DNA from 2 places in the Methylobacterium sp. PvP105 genome. Region 2 is predicted to be linked to the other one. Evidence: predicted binding sites of a transcription regulator. Region 2 holds the regulator's gene; the other holds the start of a gene.
What was found. Region 2 encodes PhoB, which activates phosphate uptake and scavenging genes when phosphate is short. Its sites were predicted from a motif close to TGTCATNNANCTGTCAT; they were not measured.
Positions count from the first base shown of each region.

Region 1: a site for PhoB is predicted at 13,280-13,296, ahead of J3A75_RS25735 (inorganic phosphate transporter). Genes of this name have one in related genera too.

Region 1 covers NZ_JAGIPA010000001.1:5,280,888-5,295,941, reverse strand. The annotation lists gene J3A75_RS25800 (NAD(P)/FAD-dependent oxidoreductase) at 1-709, opposite strand, end outside; gene J3A75_RS25795 (ferredoxin) at 706-945, opposite strand; gene J3A75_RS25790 (glycosyltransferase) at 942-2,264, opposite strand; gene J3A75_RS25785 (TPM domain-containing protein) at 2,566-3,198, opposite strand; gene J3A75_RS25780 (TPM domain-containing protein) at 3,188-3,976, opposite strand; gene J3A75_RS25775 (LemA family protein) at 4,011-4,634, opposite strand; gene J3A75_RS25770 (hypothetical protein) at 4,848-5,222, shown strand; gene J3A75_RS25765 (LysR substrate-binding domain-containing protein) at 5,248-6,168, shown strand; gene J3A75_RS25760 (CaiB/BaiF CoA transferase family protein) at 6,269-7,462, shown strand; gene J3A75_RS25755 (hydroxymethylglutaryl-CoA lyase) at 7,459-8,385, shown strand; gene J3A75_RS25750 (MFS transporter) at 8,725-10,053, shown strand; gene J3A75_RS25745 (MucR family transcriptional regulator) at 10,849-11,256, shown strand; gene J3A75_RS25740 (hypothetical protein) at 11,260-11,511, shown strand; gene J3A75_RS25735 (inorganic phosphate transporter) at 11,601-13,229, opposite strand; gene J3A75_RS25730 (ceramide glucosyltransferase) at 13,452-14,600, shown strand; gene J3A75_RS25725 (DUF1045 domain-containing protein) at 14,626-15,054, shown strand, end outside.
Region 2 covers NZ_JAGIPA010000001.1:3,501,613-3,516,666, forward strand. The annotation lists gene modA (molybdate ABC transporter substrate-binding protein) at 1-574, opposite strand, end outside; gene J3A75_RS17150 (hypothetical protein) at 694-834, opposite strand; gene J3A75_RS17155 (hypothetical protein) at 1,049-1,192, opposite strand; gene J3A75_RS17160 (50S ribosomal protein L11 methyltransferase) at 1,471-2,391, shown strand; gene J3A75_RS17165 (Rmf/CrpP family protein) at 2,442-2,630, shown strand; gene J3A75_RS17170 (hypothetical protein) at 2,631-2,885, opposite strand; gene J3A75_RS17175 (aminopeptidase P family protein) at 3,023-4,861, shown strand; gene J3A75_RS17180 (protein-disulfide reductase DsbD family protein) at 5,005-7,179, shown strand; gene phoB (phosphate regulon transcriptional regulator PhoB) at 7,259-7,954, opposite strand; gene phoU (phosphate signaling complex protein PhoU) at 8,076-8,795, opposite strand; gene pstB (phosphate ABC transporter ATP-binding protein PstB) at 8,904-9,719, opposite strand; gene pstA (phosphate ABC transporter permease PstA) at 9,742-10,632, opposite strand; gene pstC (phosphate ABC transporter permease subunit PstC) at 10,645-11,622, opposite strand; gene pstS (phosphate ABC transporter substrate-binding protein PstS) at 11,708-12,748, opposite strand; gene J3A75_RS17215 (hypothetical protein) at 13,005-13,250, shown strand; gene J3A75_RS17220 (hypothetical protein) at 13,267-13,467, opposite strand; gene recN (DNA repair protein RecN) at 13,584-15,054, opposite strand, start outside.

The sequences.
Region 1 (15,054 bases), 1.8 Mb from region 2:
GGTTGGTCTCGATGGTGCTGCCGTCCGCCAGGCGGGCCCGGGCGATGTGCCCGGACGCGTCGCCCTCGAACGCCCGCACCGTCGCGCCGGGACGGAACGTGGCGCCGGACGCGCGCACGCACTCGGCGATCACGCTGCCGACGAAGGTCCCGAGACCCCGGGCCAGGGGCGCGGCGTTCGGGTCGACCAGGGTCACGGGCAGGCCCAGATCGCACAGGCAGGAGGCCGCCTCGCAGCCGATCAGGCCGCCGCCCACGATCAGCACCTGCCGCGGGCGCGCCACCAGGGCGTCCCGCAGGGCGGCCGCGTCGTCGCGCCCGCGCAGGGTGAAGATGCCGGCGAGCCCGCCACCGGTCTCGGCCGGCCAGGGCCGGGCCTCGGCGCCGGTGGCGATGAGCAGGGACTCGTAGGCGAGCGTCGACCCGTCGGCGAGCCGGAGCGTGCGGGCCGCCCGGTCGAGGGCGACGGCCGGGCTCCCGAGACGCCAGCGGGCGCGGAGCTCGGCCAGTTCTGGCAGCCGGGTCGCGTCGGCGGCGAGCTCCCCGGCGAGCACGTGCTTCGACAGGGGCGGGCGGTCGTAGGGGCGGTGCGGCTCGGCGCCGACCAGGGTGAGCGGCCCGTCGTAGCCGCCCCGCCGCAGCGCCTCGGCACCGCGCAGGCCGGCGAGGGAGGCCCCGACCACGACGATGCCGGCGGGTTCGGGAGTCACGGCGCGCCCCCGTCGTCCGGGCCGGCCTGGAGGCTGATGGCGCGGACCGGGCAGGCCTGCAGCGCCCGCTCGATGGCGCCGCGCCGCTCGGCCGGCGGCGCGGGATCGTAGAACAGGATCTCGTGGCCGCGGAGCGCGAAGGCGTCCGGCGCGGCGTAGCAGCACTGGGCGTAGCCCTGGCAGCGGTTGAGATCCACGACGACCCGGAGCGCCGCGGTGTCGGAGGCCGGCTTCATGCCGACCTCGCGAGCGGGCGCGCGGCCCCGTTATCGGCCTTGCCCCGGGCGCGCGCGAGATCGTCCACCGCGGTCAGGATCGACGCCATGGCGTCCCGCGCCGCGAAGGCGTCCCGCATCGCGCCGGCGCGCGCGCGGAAGTCGGGCTCGTCGAGCACGCGCGCCACCGCGGCGCCGACCGCCTCCGGGGTCGGCGCGTTGGTTCCGAGGTTGATCCCGACGCCGGACCAGCCGATGCGCGCGTTCACCTCCGCCTTGTCCTCCGTCAGGCCGGCCGAGACGATCGGCACCCCGGCGGCGAGCGCCTGCGAGACGCTCCCGTAGCCGCCGTTGGTCACGAGCACGCTCACCCGCGGCAGCAATTCGCGGAACGGCAGGAAGCACGACACCCGGGCATTGGCCGGGACCGGAACCGCCAGCGCGTCCACGGGCCGACCGCCGGTGGTGGCCAGGACCAGCAGATCGTCCCGGTCGGCCAGGGCGGTCAGGGTCGGCTCGACCAGCTCGCCGAGATCCGCGTTGGCCAGCGTGCCCTGGGTGACCAGCACGACGGGCCGGCCCGCCGCGTTCGCCGCCTCCAGCGCCGGCCACCACTCCGGCAGCGGCGCGGGCGGCGTCGGCGGCTGGAGCAGGCCGATGAAGCGCAGGCCCGGCGGCAGGGTGCCGTAATCGTACTCGAAGCCCGGCACGGTCGGCTGCAGGAACAGGTCCGGCAGGATCACGATGGAGTGGGGCAGGGAGGCCGGCAGGGGCGGCAGGCCGAGCGCCGCGAGCTTCGCGTCCGTGTAGGCCCGGACCGGGTTGACGAAGGCCGCATCCATGCCGGCCTTCAGGGTGGCGTAGCGGACCAGGTCGTCCCGGTCGCGGGCCGGTGGCAGGCCGAGGCCCACGGGGGCGTGGTCGGGCCGGTCGAGGAACAGGATGCTGACGTTGACGGTCACGATCGGCGGCCGCGGCGCGCTGTCGAGGAGTAGCGGCAGCGCGCCCAGGAACATGCTGCCGGCCAGGATTACGTCGGGGGCCTCGGCCGCGATCAGCGCCCGCAGGGCGGCGGCCTGGACCGGCATGGGATCCACGAACCGGCGCTCGAACTCGCGGCGATAGCGCTCCGGGCCGGCCGGCAGGTCGGTCTCGCGGTACTCGGCCGCGTGATCGTCGGCGTAGGGCGTGAAGCGCAGGCCCGCCGCCTCGACCTTCGGCCGGAAGGTCGGGTCGGTGAGCACGAGGACGTCGTCGCCCCGGGCGGCCGCCGTCCGCCCGATGGCGAGGAGCGGATTCACGTGGCCGGTGAGCGGCGTCGCGGCGATCAGGATCTTCATCACGGCCTCCTCGAGCGCCGCCGGTCGGGCCGGCGTCGCCCCTGCTCGGGTGCCGACGCCTTCATCCGCGGGCGCCCCGTGGCCCCCGGCGCGCCGGACTCACAGGGGAAATCGCGGCCGGTCCAGCGCAGTTACACAACCGGAGGGTGCTTCGTGCGGCGCCGCACCATGGCATCCGGTTGAAGTCCGACGCAATATCGGAGTGTCACAGGCCACAGCCATCGTGCGTGCCGCCGGCACGCGGCGCGTCCTCCGTCCGGACGATGGCTGACGGCACCCGGCCGCGACGGTCGGGGCGCCGTCAGTCGACCACGACGACCCGGTTCGGCAGCTCGTCGGGGTCGCCCGGACCCGCCGGGAGATGCTCCGCCAGGCAGGCTCCGACGCGCGCGACCGCCGTCGTCAGGCCGTCCTCGATCGCGCCGCGCCCGAGGGCCGGCATCAGCTCGGCGAGGATCCCGTCCCAGGCGGCCGGCGGGATCTCCCGCAGGACGCCGAGGTCGCTGACGATCTCGGCGTGCCGCTCGGCGAGCGACAGGTAGAGCAGGACCCCGGTGCGCCGGCGCGTCAGGCTCAGGCCGCGCGACCAGAAGGCCCGCCGGGCCGCCTCGCGGGCGCGGGCGCGGCGCAGGCGGCGCGGCACCAGGGCCATGCGCAGCCGCTCGTTCTGGCTCGCCACCAGGATCGCCGCCACGACGCCCGCCTGCGCCAGCAGGATCGACGCGGCGGTCCAGGCGGTCAGGGCGATCAGCGGCCAGGGCAGGACCAGCGCCGCGACGAGCGCGGTGAGCAGCACGATCGAGCGGTAGGCGCCGGCGCGCCGGCTCACCATCACGACGATCTCGCCGGAGGTCCCGGCCTCCGCGTGCCCGACCGCGCGGGCGAGCCGGTCCCGCGCCTCCGGAGTCAGCACGGCCGCGCGTCTACCAGTCACCGGAGGCCCCTCCGCCGCCCGACGAGCCGCCGCCGCCGGAAAATCCACCGTCGAAACCGCCCGAGGAGCCGCCCGAGCCGCCGTCCGAGAAGCCGCCGCCCCACCCGCCCGAGCCGGGCCCCGGCAGGATGACGAGGCCGCCGGGCCTCGACCGGCCGCCCCGGCTCATGCGCCACGCGACGAAGAGCACGATCAGGAACAGGGCGACGAAGACCGCCACCTGGGCGGGATCGACCTCGTCGGCCCGCACCTGCGGCTTGCGCTGCCACTCCTGCGCGTCGCCGGCCAGGATCGACAGGATGCCGTCGACGCCGGCGTCGAGGCCGCCGAAATAGTCGCCGGTCTTGAAGCGCGGCGTGATGGCGCCCGCGATGATCACCTTGGACAGGGCGTCGGTCAGCGCCCCCTCCAGGCCGTAGCCGACCTCGATCCGGACCTTCCGCTCGCTCGGCGCCACCAGCAGCAGGACGCCGTTGTCGGTCTTGGCCTGCCCGAGCTTCCAGTCCCGGAACAGGCGGTTGGCGTAGTCCTCGACGGTCGTGCCCTGCAGGTTCGGCACCGTGGCGACGACCACCTGGTCCGAGGTCTTGTCCTCGTGGGCCTTGAGCTTGGCCTCGAGGGTGCCGCGCTGCTCCGGCGTCAGGATGCCGGCCGCGTCGACCACGCGGCCGGTCAGCGCCGGGAAGGTCAGCTCGGCCGCCAGCGCTCCGATCGCGGTGATCGTCAGGCAGGCTGCCAGGACGGCGAGCGACAGGGCGTGCCGCCCCCGGACGGGCATGGCCCGGCACACGGTCCGGCCCATATGCGCCACCCTAGAACTTCACGTTCGGCGGCCGGTCGGCGTTCGGCGTCGCCGTGAAGGTCTCCATCGGCTTGGCGTCGGGATACAGGATCGCCGCGATCCAGCGGCCCGGGATCGTGCGCACCTCGGTGTTGTAGGCCTGCACGGCCGTGATGTAGTCGCGCCGCGCGACCGCGATGCGGTTCTCGGTGCCCTCCAGCTGGGATTGCAGGGCGAGGAAGTTCTGGTTCGACTTGAGGTCGGGGTACTTCTCCACCGTCACCAGCAGGCGTCCGAGCGCGCCCGAGAGCTGGTTCTGGGCGTCCTGGTACTCCTTGAACTTCTGCGGATCGCTGACCGTGGAGGCGTCGACCTTCACGCTGGACGCCTTGGCGCGCGCCTCGGTGACGCCGATCAGCACGTCCTTCTCCTGCTGGGCGTAGCCCTTCACGGTCTCGACGAGGTTGGGGATCAGGTCGGCCCGGCGCTGGTACTGGTTCTGCACCTCGCTCCACGAGGATTTGGCCTGCTCCTGCAGCGTCGGCACCCGGTTGACCGCCCCGCAGCCGGAGAGACCCGCGGCCACCAGGATCACCGAGAGCACGCCGAGGAGGCGCGCCGCGGGCGATGTCCGGCGCACCGCGCCGGCCGTCAGCGTCGTTCCCATATCGTCCCCCATCTGCCGGCCGAGACTCGGCCGCTTGATCACGAGTCCGAGAGATAAGGGCCGGAACCGCCAAGGTAAGGCCCCGGCTCGCCCGGCCTTGAAGGTTTGTGCCGCGGCCCGCTAAGGCGTCGGCAACGGACCGCGCCGGCGGACGTTCGGACCCTCGAGCCGAGGATCGGCGCGGCGCCGCGGAGGCCGGGAATGGATGCAGCACTCGCCGACCATGTCAGGGCCGCCAGCGCCGACGCGCGGCGCCACGCCCGGGCGTACCGGGCGCCGGCCGGCAAGGACGCGCTGCCCTGGTCGGTCATCGAGACGTTCGACGCCCGCGTCCGGGGCCACCTCGCCCGCGATCCGCGGATCGAGGACGAGCGCGACCGCGTCCTGATCGCCGCCGTGAAGCTCGCCGAGACGCCGGTCGAGGAGGGGGACGAGAGCATCGCCGAGGCGCGCGCCCATCTCGTCGACGCGATCGACTACCTGGAGCAGGCGGTGCTGCGGTTCGGCCTCGTCAACCGCGAGGGGGCCAAGGCCGGCCTCGGCACCTACGGCCAGCCGGTCGGCTCCCGCGACTGACGGCCCGCCCGCACCGCGCCGCCGGATGTCCGCCGACCTGCCCGCGGCCGCGACCCTCAGCCGCCTCGACCTGAAGACGCTCCGGCTGTTCGCGGCCATCTGCGCGGAGGGGACGCTGAACGGCGCGGCCCGCCGCGCGGCGATCGCGCCCTCGGCGGTCAGCAAGCGCCTCGCCGAACTGGAGCACGCGCTGGGCTGCACCTTGCTCACCCGCGAGCCGCGCGGCATGCGGCTCACGCCGGCCGGCGAGACCCTGCTGCACCACACGCGCCGGATGCTGGCGAGCGCCGAGCAGATCGCCCTGGAACTCGCCGAGCACGCCCGGGGCGTGCGCGGCTTCGTGCGGGTGCTCGCCAACCTCTCGGCCATCGTGGAGTTCCTGCCCGAGGACCTGCAGGCCTTCCTGGCCGCGCAGGACGGGATCCGGGTCGACCTCGAGGAGCGCCCGAGCGGCGGCGTCGTCGCCGGCGTCGAGGAGGGCTTCGCCGATCTCGGCCTCTGCGCGGACAACACCGACACCCGCGGCCTCACCGCCTACCCGTACCGGAGCGACCGCCTCGTCCTGGTGATGCCGGCCGGGCATCCCCTGAGCGGCCGCGGCGCCGTCGCGCTGGCCGACAGCCTCGACTACGACCATGTCGGGCTGCACGCGGAGAGCTCGATCTACGCCGCCCTGCGCGACGAGGCCCGGCGCCTCGGCCGGCCGCTGCGGCTGCGGATGCACGTGCCGAGCTTCGACGCGATCTGCCGCATGGCGCAGGTCGGCCTGGGGCTCGGCACCGTGCCGGAGCGCGTCTACGCCCTGCTCGGGCCGCCGATGCGCCTCACGGCGGTGCCGCTCACCGATCCCTGGGCGCAGCGCACGCTGCGCCTCGTGGTCCGCCCGGGCGCCCTGCCGCCCGCGGCGGCGCTCCTGCTGGAGCATCTCCGGGCTGCCGGTCGCTGAGCGTGCGTTCTCCGGCGGCGAACGCACGGTGGTGCATGGCGTTTGGACTTGGCCACCGGAAGGGCCCTATCTCCGGGGCAACAAACGATGGAGGAAAGCCGTGTCCGGTCCGCTCAGCGGTATCCGCGTTCTCGAGCTCGGTCAGCTGATCGCCGCGCCCTTCGCGACGCGGCTGATGGCCGAGTTCGGCGCCGAGGTGATCAAGGTCGAGGCCCCGGGCGAGGGCGACCCGCTCCGGAAGTGGCGCAAGATGCACGAGGGCACCTCGCTCTGGTGGTACCTGCAGTCGCGCAACAAGAAGTCGATCGCCGTCAATCTGAAGTCGCCCGAGGGGCTCGACATCGTCAAGCAGCTCGCCGCGAGCGCCGACGTGGTGGTCGAGAACTTCCGTCCCGGCGGCCTGGAGAAGCTCGGCCTCGGCTGGGACGTGCTCTCCGCCCTCAACCCGAACCTCGTGATGGTCCGGATCTCGGGCTACGGCCAGACCGGCCCCTACCGCGACCGGCCCGGCTTCGGGGCCATCGGCGAGTCGATGGGCGGCATCCGCTTCACCACCGGCAGCCCGGATTCCCCGCCGGCCCGGGTCGGCGTCAGCATCGGCGACACCCTGGCCTCGCTCCACGGCGTCATCGGCGCGCTGATGGCCCTGCTGCGCGTGAAGACCGGGCAGGGCGCCGGTCAGGTGATCGACGTCTCCCTCGTCGAGAGCGTGTTCAACGTCATGGAGAGCCTCGTCCCGGAGTACGACCTGCTGGGCGAGGTCCGCACCCGCACCGGCGGCGCCCTGCCGGGCATCACCCCGTCGAACACCTACCCGACGCGGGACGGCGGCTACGTGGTCATCGCCGGCAACAGCGACCCGATCTTCCGCCGCCTGATGACGGCGATCGGCCGTCCCGACCTCGCGGACGACCCGGCCCTGCGCAACAACGAGGGCCGCTCCAAGCAGTCGGCCATGCTGGACGGCACCATCGCCGACTGGTCGAAGACGAAGAGTGTGGAGGAGGCGCTCGCCGTCCTCGACGCCGCCGACGTGCCCGCCGGCCGCATCTACTCGGTCGCCGACATCGTGGCCGATCCGCATTATCAGGCGCGCGACATGATCCTGCAGGCGGAGCTGCCCGGCGGGACGGCCGTGAAGATGCCCGGCATCGTGCCGAAGCTCTCCGACACGCCTGGCGAAGTCCGCTGGCAGGGGCCGGCCCTCGGCGCCCACACCGATTCCGTGCTCGCCGAGCTCGGTCTCGACCCGGCGCGCATCGCCGCGCTGCGCGAGAAGGGAGCGGTGGCATGAGCGGCGACGCGCTGATCGTCCAGGAGGTCGCGACCCGGGACGGCTTCCAGATCGAGCCGGTCTTCGTGCCGACCCCGGAGAAGATCCGCCTGATCGACGCGCTCTCGGAGGCCGGCTTCAGCCGGATCGAGGTCTCGTCCTTCGTCTCGCCGAAGGCGGTGCCGGCCCTCGCCGACGCGGCCGAGGTCTTTTCCGGGATCCGGCGCCGGCCCGGGACCGTCTACGTCGCCCTGGTGCCGAACCCGAAGGGCGCCGAGCGGGCGCTCGCCGCCAGGGTCGACGAGATCAACCTCGTCGCCTCTGTGAGCGAGACCCACAACCGCGCCAACATGGGCATGAGTCCGGCCGACTCGATCGCCGGCTTCGCGCGGATCATGGATTCGGTGCGCGGCGCCCCCGTCAGCACCAACGCCACGGTGGCGACGGCTTTCGGCTGCCCGTTCGAGGGCGACCAGCCCGCCGACACGGTCGTCGCGCAGGTGGAGCGCTACCTGTCGCTGGGCGTCGACGGCGTGACGCTGGCCGACACGACCGGCATGGCCAATCCCCGGCAGGTGAGCCGCCTCGTCGCGCGGGTCCTGCCCCTGGTCGGTCCCGGCCGCCTGACGCTCCACTTCCACAACACCCGCGGCCTCGGCCTCGCCAACGTGCTGGCGGCCTACGACGCGGGCGCCCGGCGCTTCGACGCGGCGCTCGGCGGCCTGGGCGGCTGCCCGTTCGCGCCCGGCGCCACCGGCAACATCTGCACCGAGGATCTCGTCAGCATGGCCCACGAGATGGGCGTGCCGACGGGCCTCGACCTCCCGGCGCTGATCGGCCTGTCGCGCGACCTGCCGCGCCTCGTCGGCCACGACGTGCCCGGCCAGGTCGCCAAGGCCGGACGGCCCTGCGACCTGCATCCGGCCCCCGCCCGGGCGGCCTGAGCCGGAGACGGAGAGGGGCGGCCTTACAATGGCCCGCCCCACGCGTCGGACGCGACGCGCTCCCTCTCCCGAACGGGAGAGGGTCGGGGTGAGGGATGAGAACTCTCCGGATGTGGCACACCGTCGACGTGCCGGCAGGACGCTTCTCATCCGGACAGACCTGATCCCTCACCCTGTCCCTCTCCCGAACGGGAGAGGGGACCCGCGCCTCGTCCGGCGAAGGCGGCATCGCCGTCGTGTGCCGTGAGCTGCGCCCGAACCTGACTTCGCGGAAAGCCGCCCGTCCGAAGGCGGCACCGCCCAAGACACGTCCCTCAAGAACACACCACGGAGGAAACCATGATTGCAGCCCTGTCCGGGTCGCCGGCCGCCGCCGAGACCGGCGCGGTGACGGAGACCGGCGTCGTCCGCAAGGTCGCGTGGCGGCTCATGCCGCTGATCATGATCTGCTACATGTTCGCGTTCTTCGACCGCATCAACATCAGCTTCGCCAAGTTCCAGCTCCAGAGCGACCTCGGCTTCAGCAACGTCGCCTACGGACTCGGCGCGAGCATGTTCGTGGTCGGCTACGTGATCTTCGAGGTGCCCTCGAACCTGTTCCTCTACCGGGTCGGGGCGCGGCGCTGGATCGCCCGGATCATGATCTCCTGGGGCATCGCCACCGCGCTGATGATCTTCATCCGCAGCGAGTGGCACTTCTACGCCCTGCGCTTCCTGATCGGCGCGATGGAGGCGGGCTTCGCCCCCGGCATCCTCTACTACCTGACCATCTGGTTCCCGGCCTCGCATCGCGGCCGCATCACCTCGTTCATGTTCGTGGCCTCGGCCTTCTCGGGGATCTTCGGCGCGCCGGTGGCGGGCCTGATCCTCGGCGGCCTCAACGGCGTCGGGGGCCTCGCCGGCTGGCAATGGCTGTTCCTGGCCGGCGGCCTGCCCTGCCTCGTGCTCGGAATGCTCGTGCTGACGCGCCTCGACGACCGGATCGCCGACGCCCGCTGGCTGTCCGAGCCCGAGAAGGCGCTCCTGTCGAGCCGGATCGCCCACCACAACCGGGATATCGGCGACCACTCGCTGATCGGGGCGATCAAGCAGCCGGGCTTCCTGCTGATCGCGCTGATCTACTTCCTGCTCCAGATCGGCTCCTACGGGCTGAACTTCTGGGGGCCGGACCTGATCAAGACCGCGAGCGGCGGGCAGGCGGCCTCGGTGGGTTTCCTGACGGCGATTCCCTACATCTGCGGGGCGATCAGCATGGTGGTGATCGGACGCCTGTCCGACGCCTCGGGCGAGCGGCCGAAATTCGTCGCCGGCCTCGCCATCGCGGCGGCGCTCGGCTTCTTCGGCGCCGGCCTGTTCGACAAGCACATCGTGCCGCTGATGTTCGCCCTGGCGCTGCTGGGGGCCGGCATCGTCGCGTCGATCCCGACCTTCTGGACGCTGCCGGCCAAGCTCGTCACCGGCGTCGGCGCGGCCGGCGGGATCGCGCTGATCAACACGCTCGGGCAGTTCGGCGGCATCGTCAGCCCGGTGATGGTCGGCTGGGTGAAGGATCTCACCGGCTCGACGACGCCCGCGCTCTACGGGATCGGCGTGCTCTGCCTCGTGGCCGCCGGGCTGGCGCTCTTCGCCATGCCGGCGAGCCTGCGCCGCAGCGACCGCGCGGCGTGAGCCGGCCCGCCGCCCCGGCGCGGCCGGGGCGGCCCATCTCGGGCGGCGGCGCGGGCCGCCAGCGGTCGTCGCGGGGCTTCAGGCCGCGACGGACCTTGAAGCGGCGGGCGGTGTGGGCGTGGCTGGCGATGCCGCGCGCCTCGGCCGAGGCACGGACCGGCCGGCGCGGCGACAGGTCCACCGGGGTGGGTCGGGGTCGGGATCGCCGCGGACGGCCGCGCCATAGGCCCTCGCCCGCGGGACCGCGCCGCTGCCGCGGATCGGCCGGGGCACCTCCCGGGCCGTCCGCCCGGCGAGACCGGCGACGCGGAGGTCCAACCCGATCTCCGCCATGGGTGCGGCCCTGTCCGCCGGCGGTCGAGACCGAAGTCCGCATGGACCCGATCCCGCGACAGCCCGCTGGGACCGAGACGCGAGGCCCACCGCGCGCCCGGCGCAGGGACCGGCCGAAGCGGGCGGGACGGCCCGAGCGGGCGCGACGCGGGACCGCCGATGCCGAAGTCGAGTTCGGGCACCGATCTCGGCGGCCGAAAACAGTGAACACATCAGTAACCATGGCCGGAATGCCGTCCGTTGCGCGGTGGAGCAAAAAACCTCGCGCCGTCGGACAAACCGCCGTCCGCTCATATTGTATATTATCTGCAGCCTCAAGAAACGGAGAGAAATCAACTTGAGGTAGAAATGTCCCGCCGGCTGAACCGTTGCTCAGCCTTCCTCCGCGCGACACCCGGTGCGAGCCGGCCGCTCGGGGACGAGGCCCGAATGGTGGGACGCCCTCGAACAGCGATGTCTCAGATGGACCACCTTACCGACCACCGTTCAACTTTCATGCTGGAGAAGGTCGGCGCGATCGTCGCGGCCTACGTCTCGCGCAACGCGATCGAGGTCACGGCCCTGCCGGCGCTGATCGACCAAGTGCACGCGGCGATCGCGGTGCTCCGCCGCGCGCCGTCCGATTTCGGCGGGGTCGGGCTGAGCCAGCCGCAGGTCGAAGCGTCGATCCAAGACACGGGCCTGATCAGCTTCATCGACGGCCGGTCCTACCAGACCCTGAAGCGCCACCTCACCGCGCACGGCCTCACCCCCGAGCGCTACCGGGCGAAGTACGGCCTGCCGGCCGACTACCCGATGGTGGCACCGGGCTACGCCGCGCGGCGCTCGGAGATCGCCCGGGCGATCCAGCTCGGCCACAAGGCGGCCTGAGCGATGGCGCCCGACGCTTCCGCGGATCCGGCCCGAACCCGCACGCCGTCCCCGGAGACGGCGCGCGCCAGCGACGCCCTGAGCCGCATCGCCGGCATCCTCGACGTGCCGGTGGCGAGCTTCTACCCGGATGCCGACCGGCCCGACGCGGCCATGACCCAGGCGGCCGACCTCGTGTCGGCGTTCGTGACGATCGACAGTCCGGCGGCGCGCCGGACCTGCCTGGCCTTCGTGCGGGCGATGGCGAGTTCCTGAAGCGTCGGGGGGCGCTGCAGGAAGCCGGAGACCGGGCCGCCTCGTCGGAGGCGGACCGCGGTCTCCGGCCCGCCCGGGCCGAGCCCGCGTCAGAACACGTGGCGCAGGATGAAGAACAGCACGGCCGCGAGGGTGATGGCCGCCGGCAGGGTCAGGACCCAGGCGAGCGCCATGTTGCGCACCGTGGACATCTGGAGTCCCGAGCCGTTGGCCGCCATGGTGCCGGCGACGCCGGAGGACAGGATGTGGGTCGTCGAGACCGGCAGGCCGTAGAGTTCGGCCAGCCCGATCGTGCCGGCGGCGACGATCTCGGCCGAGGCGCCCTGCGCGTAGGTCAGGTGGGTCTTGCCGATCTTCTCGCCCACCGTGACGACGATGCGCTTCCATCCGACCATGGTGCCGAGACCCAGCGCCAGGGCGACGCAGACCTTCACCCAGCCCGGGATGTAGCGCGTGCCGTCGTTCAGCAGGCCCGCGTAGCGTTTCAGGTCCGCCTTGTCGGTCTCCGAGAAGTCGGCCCCGGCGCTCGGCAGCACGCGCACCGCGTCGGCGGCGAGATACATGTCGCTGCGCAGGTTCTGGGTCTGGGCGGCCGGCACCGTCCGGATCGCCCCGTAATTCTTGACGCTGGCGGCGATGTCGTCGGAGAGCGCCGCCAGGGCCGCGTAGACGGGCGGCGTGTTCAGCGCCTTGGTCTTGAGCGCCTCCGTCACCGTCCGGCGCGCGGCGGCGGCGTCCGGAACCGCCGCGCCGGGGGCGCGGGCGGAGAACACCGCGCTCGCCGCCGTCGAGGCCTGCACGAAGGCGGGCGTCGTGTCGTCCGCCATGGTGCGGTTGAGCGCGTAGGCGGTGGGGGCGGCGCCGATCAGGATCAGCATGATCAGGCCCATGCCCTTCTGCCCGTCATTGCCGCCGTGGAAGAACGAGACCAGCGTGCAGGTGAGGATCAGCAGGCCGCGGATCCACAGGGGCGGGGGCGCGTCGCCCTCGGGCGCCTCGTAGAGGTCCCTGCGGCGCACCGTGAATTTCAGGGCGAGCAGCAGCAGCGCCGCGAGCACGAAGCCGCAGACCGGCGAGAACAGCAGCGCCTTGAAGACGTTGAGCGCCTGGGTCCAGTCGACGCCCGCGGTACCGTCGCCGCCGTTCATCAGCTGGTTGGCGAGGCCGACGCCGAGCACCGAGCCGATCAGCGCGTGGGACGACGAGTTCGGCAGCCCGAAGGCCCAGGTCCCGAGGTTCCAGATGATGGCCGCCAGCAGGAGCGCGAAGATCATCGCGTAGCCCGCGTGCGAGCCGACGTTGAGGATCAGCTCGACGGGCAGCAGCGTCACGATCGCGTAGGCCACCGCGCCCGAGGACAGCATCACGCCCAGGAAGTTGAAGGCACCCGACCAGATCACCGCGACGAGCGGCGGCATCGAGTGGGTGTAGATCACCGTGGCGACCGCGTTGGCGGTGTCGTGGAAGCCGTTCACGAACTCGAAGGCGAGGGCGATCAGCAGGGCGAGGCCGAGCAGCGCGAAGGCGCCGTAGGCCAGGGGCGCCTCGCCGACCGCGTTCATGTCGGCGACGAGGCTCACCACCGCGTAGCCGAGGCCCGCCACCAGGACGAGGAGGAACGCGACCACCCCGCCGAGATGCGTCCCGTGGTCGAGGCGCGGACCGCCCGCCCGCCGGCCTCCCACCGCCCCCGACGGCATCACGGCGGAATCGGACATGAACCCTCGCGGAATTCTACGTGGTGGTGAGCCGGGATTAAGATGGAGCGGTGACGGTTGGGTGACGGGCGACGGCAGGCCCGTGACGGCCCGTGACGGCCCGCGACGCGACGCGCCGCGTCGGTGACCGGGACCGGGAGCGCCGGGCGGCGCTGTCACACGCCTGACGCGGTCGAGCCGCTAGCGGACCGGACCGCTCGCCCGATCGCACGAGGGATCCGCATGATTGACGCCACGGTGCCGGCCCTGTCCCTCGGCGCGCTCCTGGCCCTCGTCCAGGCCGGCAGCATCGCCGTCGCGGCCCGGCGCCTCGGCCGGAACCACGGCCCGTCGCAATTCCCCGCCGGCGCGCCCGTCTCCCTGGTCCGGCCGCTGCGCGGGGTCGAGGCGTACAGCGAGGAGATGCTCGTCCGCAGCTTCCGCCTCGACTACCCGGCCTACGAGCTGATCTTCTGCGTGGCCGACCCGGCCGACCCGATCGTGCCGATGGTGGAGCGCCTGATCGAGGCCCACCCGCAGGTGCCGGCCCGCCTGATCAGCGGCGACGAGCGCGTCAGCGCGAACCCGAAGCTCAACAACTGCCTGCGCGGCTGGCGCGCCGCCGCCCACGACTGGGTGGTGCTCGCCGATTCCAACGTGGCCATGCCGCCGGACTACCTCCAGCGGCTCCAGGCGGCGTGGCGCGACGATACCGGCCTCGTCTGCTCCACCCCGGCCGGCGCCCGCCCGGGCAGCTTCATGGCGGAGGTGGAGTGCGCCTTCCTGAACACCCTCCAGGCGCGCTGGCAATACGCCGCCGAGGCCTTCGGCCTGGGCTTCGCGCAGGGCAAGAGCATGCTCTGGCACAAGCCCTTCCTGGAGGCGCAGGGCGGGCTCCAGGCGCTCGCCGCCGAGATCGCGGAGGACGCGGCCGCCACCAAGCTCGTGCGCGCCGCCGGCAAGCGCGTCCACCTCGTGGCGAGCCCGTTCGAGCAGCCGCTCGGCCCGCGCGGCTTCCGGGAGGTCTGGGCGCGGCAGCTGCGCTGGGCGCGCCTGCGCCGCGTGACCTTCCCGCTGTTCTTCGCCCCCGAGATCGGCAGCGGCGTCCTGCTGCCGGCGCTCCTCGTCGCCCTCTGGGCCGGCAGCCTCGCGGGCCTCGCCGGCGCTGCCGGCCTCGCCGCCCTGTGCTATGCCGCCGAGCACCGGCTCGCGGTCCGCGCGGGTTGGCACCGTTCGCCCCGCACGCTGGCGGCCTTCCTGGCGCGCGACGCCCTGATCCCGGCGATCTGGCTCGGCGCCTGGATGCGGAGCGCCATCGTGTGGCGGGGCAACGCCATGGACGTGCGCCCCCGGCGGGCCGCCGGCGCGCGCTCCTACGCGCCGACGGCCTGACCGCCCGGCGATCGGAGGCCCTGACGTGTCGCGCCGCTACGCCCTCTACTGGCTGCCCACCCCGGGATCCCGCCTCGAAGCCTTCGGGCGCGCGGTCCTCGGCACCGACAACGTCTCCGGGCTGCCGGTCGCGCACCCGGAGGGGCTCGGTGATCTCGCGGCGGTCACGGCGGGCGCGCGGGTCTACGGGTTCCACGCCACCCTCAAGGCGCCGCTGCGCCTCGCCCCGTGCGCCGCGGAGGCCGACCTCGTCGCCGCCGCCCGCGACCTCGCGGCCGCGCACCCGCCGGTGGCGGTGGGCCCGCTCCGGGTCGCCGCCCTCGGACCGTTCCTCGCCCTGGTGCCGGAGGCCCCGCCGCCGGAGCTGGGGCTGCTGGCGGCCGAATGCGTCGCCGCCCTGGACCCGTTCCGGGCGCCGCTCACGGAGGCCGAGCGCGCCAAGCGCCGCCCGGAG
Region 2 (15,054 bases):
GGGCGACCAGCAGGAGGGCGGCGCGCACGTTCTCGGCTTGGGCGACCTGCCCCTTCACGGCGTCCCAGGCGCCGAGCTTCTCTAGGGCGGCCTTGCCGTACTTGCCGGCGGGAACGGCGTCGATCGTCGCCATCGCCAGCCGCCCGCCGCCGAGTATCCGCGTCAGCGTGGTGCCGAGGTTCGGCGCCAGGGCCACCTGCGGATCCGAGGCGCTGTCCTTCGGCCCCGGGGCGATCAGCACCAGGGCGTTGCGCAGGAGGTCGATCCGCGAGCCGGCCTTCAGCAGCCCGGCCCGGTCGACGTAATCCATCCACGCGAGGTCGGCCGAGATGAACAGGTCCGCCGGCGCTCCCGCCTCGATCTGCTTCGCGAGGGCGTTCGAGCCGGCGTAGGAGATCCGCGCGGTCTTGCCGGTCGCCTTCGTCCAGGCGGCGGCGGCGTCGTCGAGGGCGTTCTTGAGACTCGCGGCCGCGAACACGACGACCGGCGCGTCCGCTCGCGCGGCCCTGTCCGTCGGCGCGAGGGTCAGGGCCGCGAGCGCGCCGGCGACCAGGATCCGTCGGGTCAGGGGCATCGGTGGGAACTCCCGGTCGCGACCCGCTATATACGGCGGGGAACGACGGGGATCATAGGCGCGCGCGGACACTGGGCCAAGGGCCGGCCGCCCCGAGGGGTGGCGCGGCTCCCGTCACGTCAGCCGAGCTCGGCCTCTTGCCGGTCCTTGGGCTCGGCCTCTGCCCGATGCAGGCGGCTCAGCAGGACGAGGAGATGGCCCGGGATGGGCCCGTCCGGTGCGGGGCCGCCGAAGATCCGCTCGCGCGGTCGGGCAGGCACGGCCGCACCGTTGACGACCACGGGCCCGCGGGGGCCGGAACGCCGGGACTTGGTCACGCTGTACGCACCCTGCTCAATCGTGATTCACGTAAAAAGCCGGCAAAAACGCCGCTGTCAGCGGCCGGTTCCGCGGCTGCGGTACATCATTTGGTTAACGCGCGACCATCCTGCCGCATTCCTGGGCACCCGCTCGCGCGAATCTGAGGGCGCGACCTCACCAGGTGCGGATGTCGTGCCGCTCGGTCGGGCGCGTCTCCGGCAGGCCGTTCATGCCGTTCGCGACCAGCACCGCCCAGAGCGTGGCCGCGGCCGTGGTCACGGCCGCGAAGGCGACGCTGATGAGGAGAGGCGCGGTCATGGCGGCACGATCGTCTGTCAAAACCGGCGCGCCGCTCCGGAACGAGCGGCGCGCCCGAGTTGAGGGTCTGGCCTTGGGGAAGCCGAGATTGTTTAAGCACACGCAGTGGCTGTGGACACTGCTTTGGGTCGCGGGAAAGATAAGTATTGGCGCTTGTGACTGTCCGGCAACAACGGGTCGGGCCGCCGGTCCGCTCCGCCGCCCCGCCCCTGCCGGGCCCGTATTTTTTCGCGTCAGCCCCTGGGCTGCGGCCCGGCCCGGCGTTACAGCCGGGCACCATGCTCGAAGGCCTGCCGCCCCACCGCCCGTCCCACGTCCTGCGTCTGCTGACCGACGAACGCTCGGCCCGCGCGATGACCGACCTGCTGGGCGAGATGTTCGATCCCACGGAGACCGCGGTGGCGGCCTTCGAGGACGAGGACGGGCGCACGTGGCGCCTGGAGGCCTATTTCGCGGACGCGCCCGACGAGGACTACATCCGCGCGCTGATCCGCCCGGTCATCGGCGACGCGGCCGACGCGGCGGAATTCCGCACGATCGCGCAGCAGGACTGGGTGCGCGCGTCGCTGGAGGGCCTGAAGCCGGTCCGGGCCGGCCGGTTCCTCGTCCACGGCGCGCACGACCGCGACTCCGTCCGGGGCAATGATCTGGCCATCGAGATCGAGGCCGCCCTCGCCTTCGGCACCGGGCATCACGGGACGACCCTGGGCTGCCTCCGCGCCCTGGTCTCGGAGCTCAAGCGCCGGCGCCCGGTCCACGTCCTCGACGTCGGTACCGGGACCGGGATCCTCGCCTTCGCGGCCGCCAGGGCCCTGCGGCAACCCGTGGTGGCCGGCGACCTCGACGCGGAGGCCGTGCGCACGGCCCGCGAGAACGCCCGCGCCAACGGGCTCGGCCCCTATCTCAAGCTCTACGAGGGGCCCGGGGTCCGCCACCGCCTCGCCGACCGGTCGCGCCATTTCGATCTCGTCTTCGCCAACATCCTGGCCCGGCCCCTCAGGCTCCTCGCGCCGACGCTGGCGCGGGTCGTCGCCACCGAGGGTGTGCTGGTCCTGTCGGGCCTGATCGAGCGCGACGTGCCCGGCGTGCTCTCCGCCTACCGCCTCCAGGGCTTCTCCCTCGTGCGGCGCGGCGTGATCGAGGGGTGGGTCGCCCTTGTCCTGACGCGCGGCGGTGCGGCACCGCGTCCGCGGCGCTGAACCGCGCGGAACCGCCCAGAACTCCGCGCGCGCCGGCGTGTTGTCCGGCCATGAGCCAGACGTCGCTCCACGATCCGCCCGCGGACCCGATCGCCGAGGGCGCCCGCGCCCGGGCGTGGGGCCGTCCCAAGGATGCCTGCCCCTATCCGGCCGATTCGCCCGCGCGCCGAGCGTGGATCGAGGGCTACGACGGCGCGCCCGCGGATCGCGCGCCGGACCTGCCGGTCACGAACGGCTGATCAGCGCGCGGTGCGCAGCCGGCCCGGCCGATCCGGCTCGTCCGCGGTCTCGGCCGGCGCCCCCGCCGTGTCCACCTGTGACACGGGCGCGCCGAGCGCCGCCATCAGCGCGCGCAGGCCGTCGATCCACTCCTCGAGTTCGGCGAGCGAGTCGAAACCGTCGCGGCGGACCACCGTGTCGGGCTCGATCGTCACGACGGCGTCGAAGCGGCCGTCGGGTCTGTCGCTGATCCGGTAGTAAACGCGGCGGGGCATGTCTGAGTAATAAGCGAAAATCCGCGGCGTGATAAGATTGCTAACGATTTTTAAGCACCGCAACCGACCTCCGACCGACTCTTTGTCGTGAGAACAGGGTGTTGCGACGCGGGAGCGGCGGGCGCTAGGCTCCGCGGATGACCGAGACCCGCACGTCCCGACCGCGTCAGCGCTTCCAGAGCTTCGACGACCCGAGCCACCGGAAGGGCGCCGAGCGGATCGAGGCGCTGCGGGCGGCCCTGCGCGCGACCGGGCTCGACGGCTTCGTCGTGCCGCGGGCCGACGAGCACCAGTCCGAATACGTTCCCGCCGACGCCGAACGGCTCGCCTGGCTCACCGGCTTCACCGGCTCGGCCGGGACGGCCGTGATCCTGATGGAGTCGGCGGCGCTGGTCGTCGACGGGCGCTACACCCTGCAGGCGCCCGAGCAGGTCGATACCGGCCTCGTCACGGTGGTACCGCTCGCCGAAACGACGCCGGAGGCCTGGATCGGCGCCAACCTGCGGCGCGATCAGGTGCTCGGCTACGATCCGTGGCTGCACACGCCGGACGGTCTGGCGCGCCTGGAGCGGGCCGTGACCCGCGCCGGCGGCGCGGTGCGGGCGGTGCCGAACCTCGTCGACGCGGTCTGGGCCGGGCGGCCGCGGCCGCCGGCCGGACCGGTGGTGGTCCACCCGGACGCGCTGTGCGGCGAGGCGTCCGCCGACAAGCTCGGCCGGATCCGGGCGGCGCTCGCCGAGGGCGGCTGCGACGCCCTGGTGATCTCCGACCCGCACAATCTCGCCTGGGCCTTCAACCTGCGCGGGGCCGACGTCGGCCACACGCCCCTGGCGCTGGGCTACGCGATCCTTCCGCGCGAGGGGCCGGCCCGGCTGTTCCTCGTCTCGCCGAACGTCGATCCGGCCCTGCGGGCCGCGCTCGCGCCGGTCGCCGAGATCCTGCCGCGGGCGGACCTGGACGACGGGTTGGCGTCCCTGGCGGGCGTGCGCGTCCGCCTCGACGCGTCGACCGGCGCCGTCGCCCTGAAGGAGAAGATCGAGGCCGCCGGCGGCACGGCCGATGTCGGCAAGGACCCGATCACCGGCATGAAGGCGGTCAAGAACGCCGCCGAGATCGCGGGCGCCCGCGCCGCCCATGTCCGGGACGGGGCGAGCGTCGTGCGCTTCCTCGCCTGGCTCGACGGGGCGGCCGCGGCCGGCGGCCTCACCGAGATCGCCGCCGTCGAGGCCCTGGAGGATTTCCGGGCCGCGGGCGGCGACCTGCGCGAGGTCTCCTTCCCCACCATCTCGGGATCCGGACCGAACGGGGCGATCGTCCACTACCGGGTGAGCCGCGCCACCGACCGGACGGTCCGGCCGGGCGAGCTGTTCCTGATCGATTCCGGGGCGCAGTACCCGGACGGGACCACCGACATCACCCGCACGGTCGCGGTCGGCGCGCCGAGCCCCGAGATGCGCGACCGCTTCACGCGCGTGCTGAAGGGGCACGTCGCCATCGCGCGGGCGGTGTTCCCGGTCGGCACGACCGGCGCCCAGATCGACGCCTTCGCGCGGGCGCCGCTCTGGCAGGCCGGTCTCGACTTCGACCACGGCACCGGTCACGGCGTCGGCGCCTTCCTGTCGGTGCACGAGGGGCCGCAGCGGATCGCCAAGACCGGCACGGTGGCGCTGGAGCCCGGCATGATCCTGTCGAACGAGCCGGGCTACTACGCCCGCGGCGCCTACGGCATCCGGATCGAGAACCTCGTCCTGGTCGAGTCCCGCGCGATCGCGGGCGGCGAGCGCCCGATGCTCGGCTTCGAGACGCTGACGCTCGCCCCCTACGACCGCCGGCTGATCCGGCCGGACCTGCTCGAACCCGGGGAGCGGGCCTGGATCGACGCCTACCATGCCCGGGTGCGCGAGACCCTGGCGCCCGGGCTCGACACCGCCGCGCGCGACTGGCTGGAGCGGGCGACGGCGCCGCTGGAGGGGTGAGCCGGCCGCACGGGACCCCGCACGGGACCCCGGACGGGACCCCGGACGCGGTCCATGGTAAGACCCGGCGCCACGGAAACGCCCGCGCCGGGCGAGAGACGCCGCGCGTGAAACCGCGACCGCCCCGCGCGCGAAGGGACAGCATGATCCGCCGCCTCGCCATCCTGATCCTGGCCCTCGCCGCGAGCCTCTCGGCCGCCGCGGCGCAGGGGTTTCCGCAGGGCTTCCGCACGCCCGCGGACCTCGTGCGCGCGAGCCTCGTGGCCGAGCCCGCCGCGGTCGCCGGCGCGCAGCCCTTCACGCTGGCCGTGCGGATGCAGATCAAGCCCGGCTGGCACGTCTACTGGCGCAATCCGGGCGATTCCGGCCTGCCCCCGGAGGTGACCTGGACCCTGCCGGCCGGCTTCAACGCCGGCGCGATCCGGTGGCCGGCGCCGGAGCGCATCCCGATCGCGACCCTCATGAATTACGGCTACGAGGGCGAGGTCACGCTCCTCGTGCCGGTGACGCCGCCGCCGAGCCTCGACCCGGCGGACCCGGTGCGGATCCAGGCGAAACTGACCTATCTCGTCTGCGAGACCGAGTGCGTGCCCGGCTCGGCCGACCTCGCCCTGACCCTGCCCGTGGGCAAGGCCGAGCCGGACCCGGCCAGCGCCGCGCTGTTCGCGCGCGCGCGCGCCGCGCTGCCCGTGCCGGCGCTCTGGCCCCTGCGCCTGTCGAGCCAGGGCGACACCCTGCGCCTCGATTTCGCCGCGACCGGTCTCAAGCCCGAGGCGCTCCGCAACGCCGCGTACTTCCCCTACGCCGAGACCGCGATCGACAACGCCGCCGCCCAGGTGATGACCGTCGACGAGACCGGCCTGCACCTGACCCTCGCGCGGAGCAGCCCGACCGATCCGGTGCCCACCGCGCTGCCCGGCGTCCTGACGGTCGACGAGGTCGACGCCGCCGGGACCCGCCGGCTCGCCTTCGCGTACGGGGACGAGCCGGTGCTCCCGGCCGCCGCGGCGCAGGCCCCGACCGCGCCGAACCCGGCCTCGACCGCGCCGGCAACCTCCGACTTCGACGCGCTGACCCTCGCGACCGCCGCGGCCTTCGCCTTCCTCGGCGGCCTGATCCTCAACCTGATGCCCTGCGTCTTCCCGGTCCTGTCGATCAAGGTCCTGAGCCTCGTGCGGCACGCGGGCGAGGGGCCGGCCCGGCTGCGGCTCCACGGCCTCGCCTACACGGCCGGCGTCCTGGCGAGCTTCCTGGCGCTCGCCGCCGCGCTGATCGGCCTGAAGAGCGGCGGGGCCGCGATCGGCTGGGGGTTCCAGCTCCAATCGCCCGCCGTGGTCGCGGGGCTCGCCTACCTGCTGTTCGCGATGGGCCTGAGCCTCTCCGGCGCGGTCCATGTCGGCGGGCGGCTCGCCGGCCTCGGCGACGGCCTCACCCGGCGCGCCGGCCTGAGCGGCTCGTTCTTCACGGGCGTGCTCGCCACCCTGGTGGCGACGCCCTGCACGGCGCCGTTCATGGGCTCGGCGGTGGGCTTCGCGCTGACCCAGAGCGCCGGCGTGGCGCTCGCCGTCTTCGCCAGCCTCGGCCTCGGCCTCGCCCTGCCCTTCCTGCTCCTGACCCTCTGGCCGCCGGCCCTGCGGGCACTGCCGCGGCCGGGCGCCTGGATGGAGACCCTCAAGCAGGTGCTGGCCTTCCCGGTCTACGCCACCGTCGCGTGGCTGATCTGGGTGCTGGCGCAGCAGGTCGACCCGCGCGGGCAGCTGGCGGCGCTGATCGGCCTCGTGCTCGTGGGCTTCGCCGCCTGGGCCTGGGAGCACGGCCGCGCCGCCGCGCCGCGGACGGGTCGGATCGCGCAGGCCGCCGCGGCGCTGGCGCTGATCGCGGTCGCCTCCCTCGCCGTCACCCTGCCCCGGAGCAGCGCCGCGCCGGCGGCGCAGGCCGCCGCCGACGGGGTCGAGCCGTTCACGCAGGCGCGCCTCGACGCCCTTCTCGACGCGCACCGCCCCGTCTTCGTCGACATGACCGCCGCCTGGTGCATCACCTGCGCGGTCAACGAGGCGACCTCGCTCAACACCAGGGCGGTGCGGTCCGCGATGGCCGAGCGCGGCGTGACCTACATGAAGGGCGACTGGACCAACCAGAACCCCGAGATCACCCGCCTCCTGGAGAAGCACGGGCGCAGCGGCGTCCCGCTCTACCTGCTCTACACCGGGACGGGGGAGCCCCAGGTGCTCCCGCAGATCCTGACCGAGGGGACGGTCCTGGCGGCGCTGGAGGCGGTGCCGGCCGCCGCGGGACGGAGCGCGGCGCTGGCGCGCTGAACCCGTCCGCGGTCCCCGGCGCCTGAGCAGAGACGGCGCGCCGGAGCGATCTGTCGCTCCGACGCGCCTTGGGGCCGCCTCAGGCCTCGAGCGAGAAGGTCTCGTCGAAGGCGTAGCCCGAGCCGCGGACCGTGCGGATCGGGTCGGCCTGGCGCGGGCCGTTCAGCGCCTTGCGCAGCCGCCCGACATGCACGTCCACCGTGCGCTCGTCGATGTAGACGTCGTGGCCCCAGACCCCGTCGAGGAGCTGCTCGCGGGAGAAGACCCGGCCCGGCGCCAGCATCAGGAATTCCAGCAGCCGGAACTCTGTCGGGCCCAGATGCAGCTCCTCGCCGCCGCGACGGACGCGGTGGCCGGTGCGGTCGAGCTCCAAATCGCCCGCCGCCAGCCGGTCCGAGACGTGGGCGGGCTTGGCCCGGCGCAGCAGCGCGCGGATCCGGGCGAGCAGTTCCGGCACCGAGAACGGCTTGACGATGTAGTCGTCGGCGCCCGTGCCGAGACCGCGGACGCGGTCGCCCTCCTCGCCCCGGGCGGTGAGCATGATCACCGGCAGGCGCTCGGTCTCCCGGCGCGCCCGGATCCGGCGGCACAGCTCGATCCCGGAGAGGCCGGGCAGCATCCAGTCGAGCAGGACGAGGTCCGGGATCCGCTCCGCCAGGAGCAGCTCGGCGTCGTCGCCGCGCGCCGCCGAATCCACCAGGAAGCCCTCGGCCTCCAGGTTGTAGCGCAGCAGCGTGGTCAGCGCCTCCTCGTCCTCGACGATCAGGACTTGCATGCTCACGTTCGACGACTCGTTCTACCGGCGGTCCCGCGGATGGTGCAGGAGGCGCCGCCCGGCCTCAACCTGCACGGTTACTGGCCCCGGCCATGCCCGCAGGAAGGCCGGGGTCGGGGGCTCACGGCGCCTGGAGTCCGTCCACCGTCGCGTAGTTCGACGCGTCGTTCTTCGGCCGGTCGCCCGCCAGGGTCTCGCCCGTGGCGAGGTAGTGGATCGTCTCGGCGATGTTGGTGGTGTGGTCGCCGATGCGCTCGACGTTCTTGGCGCAGAACAGCAGGTGCGTGCAGAACGAGATGTTGCGCGGGTCCTCCATCATGTAGGTCAGGAGCTCGCGGAACAGGGAATTGTACAGGGCGTCGATCTCACCGTCGCGCTCCCAGACGTCGTGGGCCGCCTGGACGTCGCGGCTCGCGTAGGCGTCGAGCACGTCCTTGAGCTGGCCCTCGGCGAGGTCGCTCATGTGGCGCACGCCGAGCACGATCTTCTGGGCCGGAGCCTGGTCGGAGATCGCCACCACGCGCTTGGCGACGTTCTTGGCGAGGTCGCCGATCCGCTCGAGATCGCCGGAGACGCGGATCGCCGAGATGGTCTCGCGCAGGTCGATCGCCAGCGGCTGGCGCCGGGCGATCAGCAGCACGGCGCGCTCCTCGATGTCCCGCTGCAGCGCGTCGAGGCGCTTGTCGGCGAGGATCACCGCCTGGGCGAGCGTGTCGTCCCGGCGCACGAGGGCATCGGTCGCCTCCGCGGTCATCTTCTCGGCGACGCCGCCCATCTCCGAGATCGAGCGACGCAGGTTCTCCAAGTCGGTGTCGTAGGAGGTGACGATATGGCCGGGCATGGCGGATCCTTCGATGGGGTCCCGGGGACGGCCCTCCGGGAGGTTTGCGGATCCGCCGACGCGCCGGAGACGCGAGCGGCGGTCCCGGGACCGGAGCGGCCCGGCAGACTAGCCGAAGCGGCCGGTGATGTAGTCCTGCGTGCGGCGCTCCGTCGGATTCATGAACATCCGGTTGGTCGGACCGAACTCGACGAGCTGCCCCAGATACATGAAGGCGGTGAACTGCGAGATGCGCGCCGCCTGCTGCATGTTGTGGGTGACGATCACGATGGTGAACTCGTCGCGCAGCTGCTCGATCAGCTCCTCGATGCGGCCGGTGGAGATCGGGTCGAGGGCCGAGGTCGGCTCGTCGAACAGGATCACCTCCGGACGCTGCGCCACCGTCCGGGCGATGCACAGGCGCTGCTGCTGGCCGCCCGACAGGCCGGTCCCCGGCTGCCGGAGCTTGTCCTTCACCTCGTCCCAGAGGGCGGCCTTGCGCAGCGATTCCTCGATCCGGCCGTCAAGCTCGGATTTCGGCAGCTTCTCGTAGAGGCGCAGGCCGAAGGCCACGTTGTCGTAGATCGACATCGGGAACGGCGTCGGCTTCTGGAACACCATGCCGATGCGCGAGCGCAGCTCGTTCAGGTCGACGGAGGGGCTGAGGATGTTCTCGCCGTCGAGCAGGATCTCGCCCTCCGCGCGCTGCTCCGGGTAGAGGCTGTAGATCCGGTTGAAGCAGCGCAGCAGGGTGGACTTGCCGCAGCCGGAGGGGCCGATCAGCGCCGTCACCTGCCGGTCGTGGAAGTTGAGGTTGACGTCCTTCAGCCCGTGGAAGCTGCCGTAGTAGAAGTTCAGGTCCTTGACGGCGATCCGCACGGGGCCGCCCTCTTCGGCGCGGTTGCGGTTCAGCTCGACCGTCGGGATCGCGGAGGCGGCGTTCATCGTCGTGTCCTCGAAAGGGGGCTCAGCGCGAGGCCTGCGGCTTGATCACGAGGCGCGCGATGATCGACAGCGCCAGGATGGTCGCGGTGATCAGGAGCGCGCCCGCCCAGGCGAGGCCCTGCCAGTTCGGGTAGGGCGAGAGGGCGAACTGGTAGATCATCACCGGCAGGTTCGCGACGCCGCCCATCAGGTTGGCCGAGAACCAGGAATTGTTGTTGAGCGCGGTGAACAGCAGCGGCGCGGTCTCGCCGGCGATGCGGGCGAGCGCCAGGATGATGCCGGTGACGATGCCGGCCGAGGCCGCCCGCCAGGTCACGCTCATGATCACCGTCGAGGGCGGCGCGCCGAGCGCCGCGCCGGCCTCCCGCAGGGTTCCGGGGACGAGGCGCAGCATGTCCTCGGTGGTGCGCACGATCACCGGCACGGCGATGATCGCCAGGGCCACGCCGCCGGCCCAGCCCGAGTAGGTGCCCATCGGCCGCACCATCAGCGTGTAAACGAACAGGCCGATCAGGATCGACGGCGCCGAGAGCAGGACGTCGTTGAGGAAGCGGATCAGGGCCGCCAGCTTCGAGCCGCGCCCGTACTCGGCGAGGAAGGTCCCGGCCATGACGCCGACCGGTGTGGCGATCAGGATGCCGATCCCGGTCAGCACGAGGCTGCCCAGGATCGCGTTGGCGATGCCGCCGCCCTCGGAGCCCGGGCCCGGGGTCGGGTTGGTGAACAGGGTGGGCGTGAAGCCGCGCACGCCCTGGACGATCAGCATCACCAGGATCGAGCCGAGGACCAGGGCGCCCACCACCGTCGCGGCGGTGCAGGCGACGCGCAGGGCCCGGTCGGCGACGCGGCGTCCCTGGCGGACGCGGCCGGGGCGGCGTTGGGCGGCCGGGGCGATCGTGCTGGAGGAAACCATCGCGCGTGCTCCTCAGGCGGCCTTGACGCGGCGCGTCAGCAGCCGGGCGATGATGAGCACCACGAAGGTGATCACGAACAGGATGCAGCCCAGGGCCATCAGCGCGTTCAGCTGGAGGCCGTCCGCCTCGTTGAACTCGTTGGCGATGCGCGACGCGATGGTCGAGCTCGGGTCGAAGATCGAGGCCGAGAGCCGGTTGGCGTTGCCGACCACGAAGGTCACCGCCATCGTCTCGCCGAGCGCCCGGCCGAGGCCGAGCATGATCGCGCCGATGATCGAGACCGCCGCCTGCGGCACCAGCACGTGGCGCACGACCTCCCAGGTGGTGCAGCCGATGCCGTAGGCGCTCTCGCGCAGCACGGTCGGGATCTGGTCGAGCATGTCCCGGGCGATCGAGGCGATGAACGGCACGATCATGATCGCCAGGATGATCCCGGCGGTGAACACGCCGACGCCCGACGGTACCCGGGCGTAGAACAGCGTGCCGACGATCGGCATGCCCTCCACGAGGTTCGAGACCGGGATCTGGACGTAGCGCGCGAAGAGCGGCGCGAACACGAACAGGCCCCACATGCCGTAGATGATGCTCGGCACGGCGGCGAGCAGCTCGATCGTCATGGCGACCGGCTTGCGGGCCCAGCCCGGGCAGAGCTGGGTGAGGTAGACCGCGATGCCCAGCGAGACCGGCACGCCGATCAGCAGGGCCAGGAAGGCGGAGGCGACGGTCCCGATCACCGCGACCAGGGCGCCGTACTGCTCGGTCCCGACGTTCCAGGCGCTGGAGGTCAGGAAGCCGAAGCCGAACTCGCGGAAGGCGGGCCAGCCGCCGTACAGGATCGAGCCGAGGATGCCGGCGAGCACGAGCAGCACCAGCAGGGCCGCGCCGTACGAGCAGGTCCGGAACAGCGTGTCGAGGCTCCGGCTCGGCGCCTTCCGCGCGGTCGCGGTACGGGTTCGGCCGAGGGCGATCGATTCGGTCAAAGCGGGCATCCGCGGTTCTCTGCGAAGGGGGGCGTGGTAGCGCGCTGCGTTCCCGGAAGCGAGGGAGGAGGTTCTCACCTCCTCCCGGCCACGCTCACATGTTGAGGACAGGCTTGCCGTCCTTGCCCTTCACGTCCTTCCACTCCTGGTGGATCAGTTCGACGACGTTGTCCGGCAGCGGGACGTAGTCGAGGTCGGTGGCGAGCTTGTCGCCGTTCTTGTAGGCCCAGTCGAAGAACTTCAGCACGGCGGCGGACTTGGCCGGATCGGCGGCGTCCTTGTGGACCAGGATGAAGGTCGCCGCCGTGATCGGCCACGCCTCCTCACCCGGCTGGTTGGTCAGCGAGATGCCGAAGCCCGGGGCGGCCTTCCAGTCGGCGCTGGCGGCCGCGGCCTGGAACGCCTTGTCGTCGGGCTGCGGGTACTTGCCGGCCTTGTTCTGCAGCAGGGCGTAGGAGAGCTTGTTCTGCTTGGCGTAGGCCGACTCGACGTAGCCGATCGCGTTCGGCACCTGCTTCACGGTGGCGGTGACGCCCTCGTTGCCCTTGCCGCCCTGACCCACCGGCCAGGAGATCGTCGTGGCCGCGCCGTACTCCTTCTTCCAGGGCTCGGAGACCTGGGACAGGTAGGTGGTGAAGATGTTGGTCGTGCCCGACGCGTCGGAGCGGTAGACCGGGGTGATGTTGGCGTCGGGGAGCTTCAGCCCGTCATTGAGCTTGGCGATCCGCGGATCGCTCCACTTCGCGATCTTGCCGGCGTAGATGTCGGCCAGCACGTCGCCGGTGAGCTTGAGCTTGCCCGGCTCGATCCCCGGGATGTTCACGACCGGCACGACGCCGCCCATCACGGTCGGGAACTGGACGAGGCCGTCCTTGGACAGCTGCTCGGCTTTCAGGGGCGCGTCCGTGGCGCCGAAATCGACCGTCTTGGCCTGGATCTGCTTGATGCCGCCGCCGGAGCCGATCGACTGGTAGTTGAGGCCCGAGCCGGTCTCCTTGCGATAGGCCTCGGCCCACTTGGAGTAGACCGGGAAGGGGAACGTGGCGCCGGCGCCGGTGATATCGGCGGCGAGCGCCGCGGACGCCAGCTGAACCGTCGCGAGGCCGACGGCGAGCGCGTAAGCGAAGGGTCTCAAAGGAATCTCCGTTGCCGTCGGGCAAGAGCCTGCGCTGCCCCGCCGGCAAGCCCATGCCCGCGGCAGAGCCCTGCGGCCGATCTTCCGAAGAGACCCAGCGCCGGCCGCCCGATGGCCGGGCGGTTACGACAAGTAGATGACACCCGGATGACACGCGGGGTGACACGGCGCTCCGCCCGGGCGCGGCACGGTTCCGGGCTCTCGCGCGTTCCTCTCTGCCAGGAGCGGCAGCCGGCAGCAGAAGGACGCGCGGATCGTGGGCGGCGACGAGGTGGGTGCAGCGACGGAATCCGATCCGGCCTGGCAGGCCCTGCACGCCGAGCGGGAAGCCGTGGAGCGGGCCCTGGCGCTGGCGCAGGCCCGTCAGAAATTCAGCCGCGATCCGGAGGCGGCCTCGGCGGCGCGCGTCGAGGAGGCGGAGCTGCTGGTGAGCCTCGACCGGGTGCTGACGCTGATTCGCGCGGCCGAGTATCGTCGGCGGCCGGGCGCGCGCCGCTGGTAGCGCCCGCGGTGCCGGGTCAGACCGCCCGGCGCAGCTCCCGCTCCTTCTGGCGCAGGCGCAGGAGCAGCTCGACATGCGTGTCGGTGATCGGCTGCGTGTCGACGCTGCCCTCGTAGACCGTGCGGAGCGTGAGGCCGAGCTGGCGGGTGTCGACCGCCCGCTTCAGAGGCTGTCCCGCAGGCAGAGACCCATCGGACTCGACGACTGACGGCTTCATGGCTCCCTCCCGCCCTTCCACCGCCCAAACCTGCCGCGGTACCGGGATGGCCGTACTCTCACGATGAATGGTTAACGAATCATTACCTTCAACCAACGGTTAAGGTTGTCGCCCGACTACGCGTCGGCGCCCTGCAGGAGCCGCGCCGCGGCCGCCCGGGCCTCGTCGGTGACGGTGGCGCCCGCCAGCATCCGGGCGATCTCCTCCCGGCGCTCGGCGACCGGCAGGCTCGCCACGCGCGTGGCGACGCGGCTGGCCCCTTTCACCGGCGCCTTGGCGATCAGGAAATGCGTCTCGGCCCGCGCGGCGACCTGGGGGGCGTGGGTCACCGCCACCACCTGCACGGTGGCCGCCAGCCGCGCGAGCCGCATCCCGATGGCGTCCGCCACCGCGCCGCCCACGCCGGTATCGATCTCGTCGAAGATGAGCGTCGGAGCCGAGCCCTTGTCGGCCAGCACGACCTTCAGCGCCAGCATGAAGCGCGACAGCTCGCCGCCCGAGGCGACCTTCATCATCGGGCCGGGCTTGGTCCCGGGATTGGTCTGGGCCCAGAACTCGACCCGGTCGGTTCCCGCCGGATCGCGGGAGTCCGGGTCCGTGGCGATCTCGGTGATGAAGCGGGCCCGCTCCAGCTTGAGCGGCGGCAGCTCGGCCTTCACGGCCGCGTCGAGCTGCTTGGCCGCCCGGCGCCGGCCGGCGCTGAGCTTCTCGGCCGCCTCGGTATAGGCGGCCTCCGCCGTCGCGAGCGCCTGCTCCAGTCCGGCCAGCGCCGCCTCGCCGGCATCGATCGCCGCCACGTCGCCGGCGTAGCGCTCCGCCAGGGCCGCGAGGTCGTCGGCCGGGACATCGTACTTGCGCGACGCGGCGCGCAGGGCGAAGAGCCGCTCCTCGACGCGCTCCAGGTCGCGGGGGTCGAACTCCGTCTCGGCCACCGCCGCCTCGAGGACCGCGCGGGCCTCGTCGAGGGCGACCATGGCGGCGTCGAGGGCGTTCACGCACGGGTCGACCAGGGCCGGCAGCTGCGCGGCGCGCCGCTCCAGCTTGCGCAAAGCGGCCGAGAGGTGCGGCACGCCGGAATGGGGGCCGCCGACGGCCTCGAGCGCCTCGTTGAGCTCGCGCGCGACCTTCTCGGATTGCTGCATGATCGTGCGGCGCTCGGCGAGCTGGGCCTCCTCGCCCGCGAGCGGCGCGAGGGCGGCGAGCTCCTCCACGGCGTGGCGCAGGAAGTCGGATTCCTTGCGGGCGGCCTCCACGCGGGCGCGGTGCTCGGCGAGCTCGGTGCGGGCCGTCCGCACGGCCCGCGACGCGGCCGCGACCTTGGCGAGCTGGCTCTGAAGCCCGCCGAAGGCATCGAGGATCGCCCGGTGCGAGGCGGGGTCGGCCAGCGCCCGGTCGTCGTGCTGCCCGTGGATCTCCACCAGGGCCGCGCCGATCGCCCGCAGGACCTGCACGCCCACGGGCTGGTCGTTGACGAAGGCGCGGGTCCGGCCGTCCGCCATCTGGGTCCGGCGCAGGATCAGGTCACCCTCGGTGTCGATCTCGGCCTCGGCCGCGATCCGGCGCGCCGGATGATCGAGGGGCAGATCG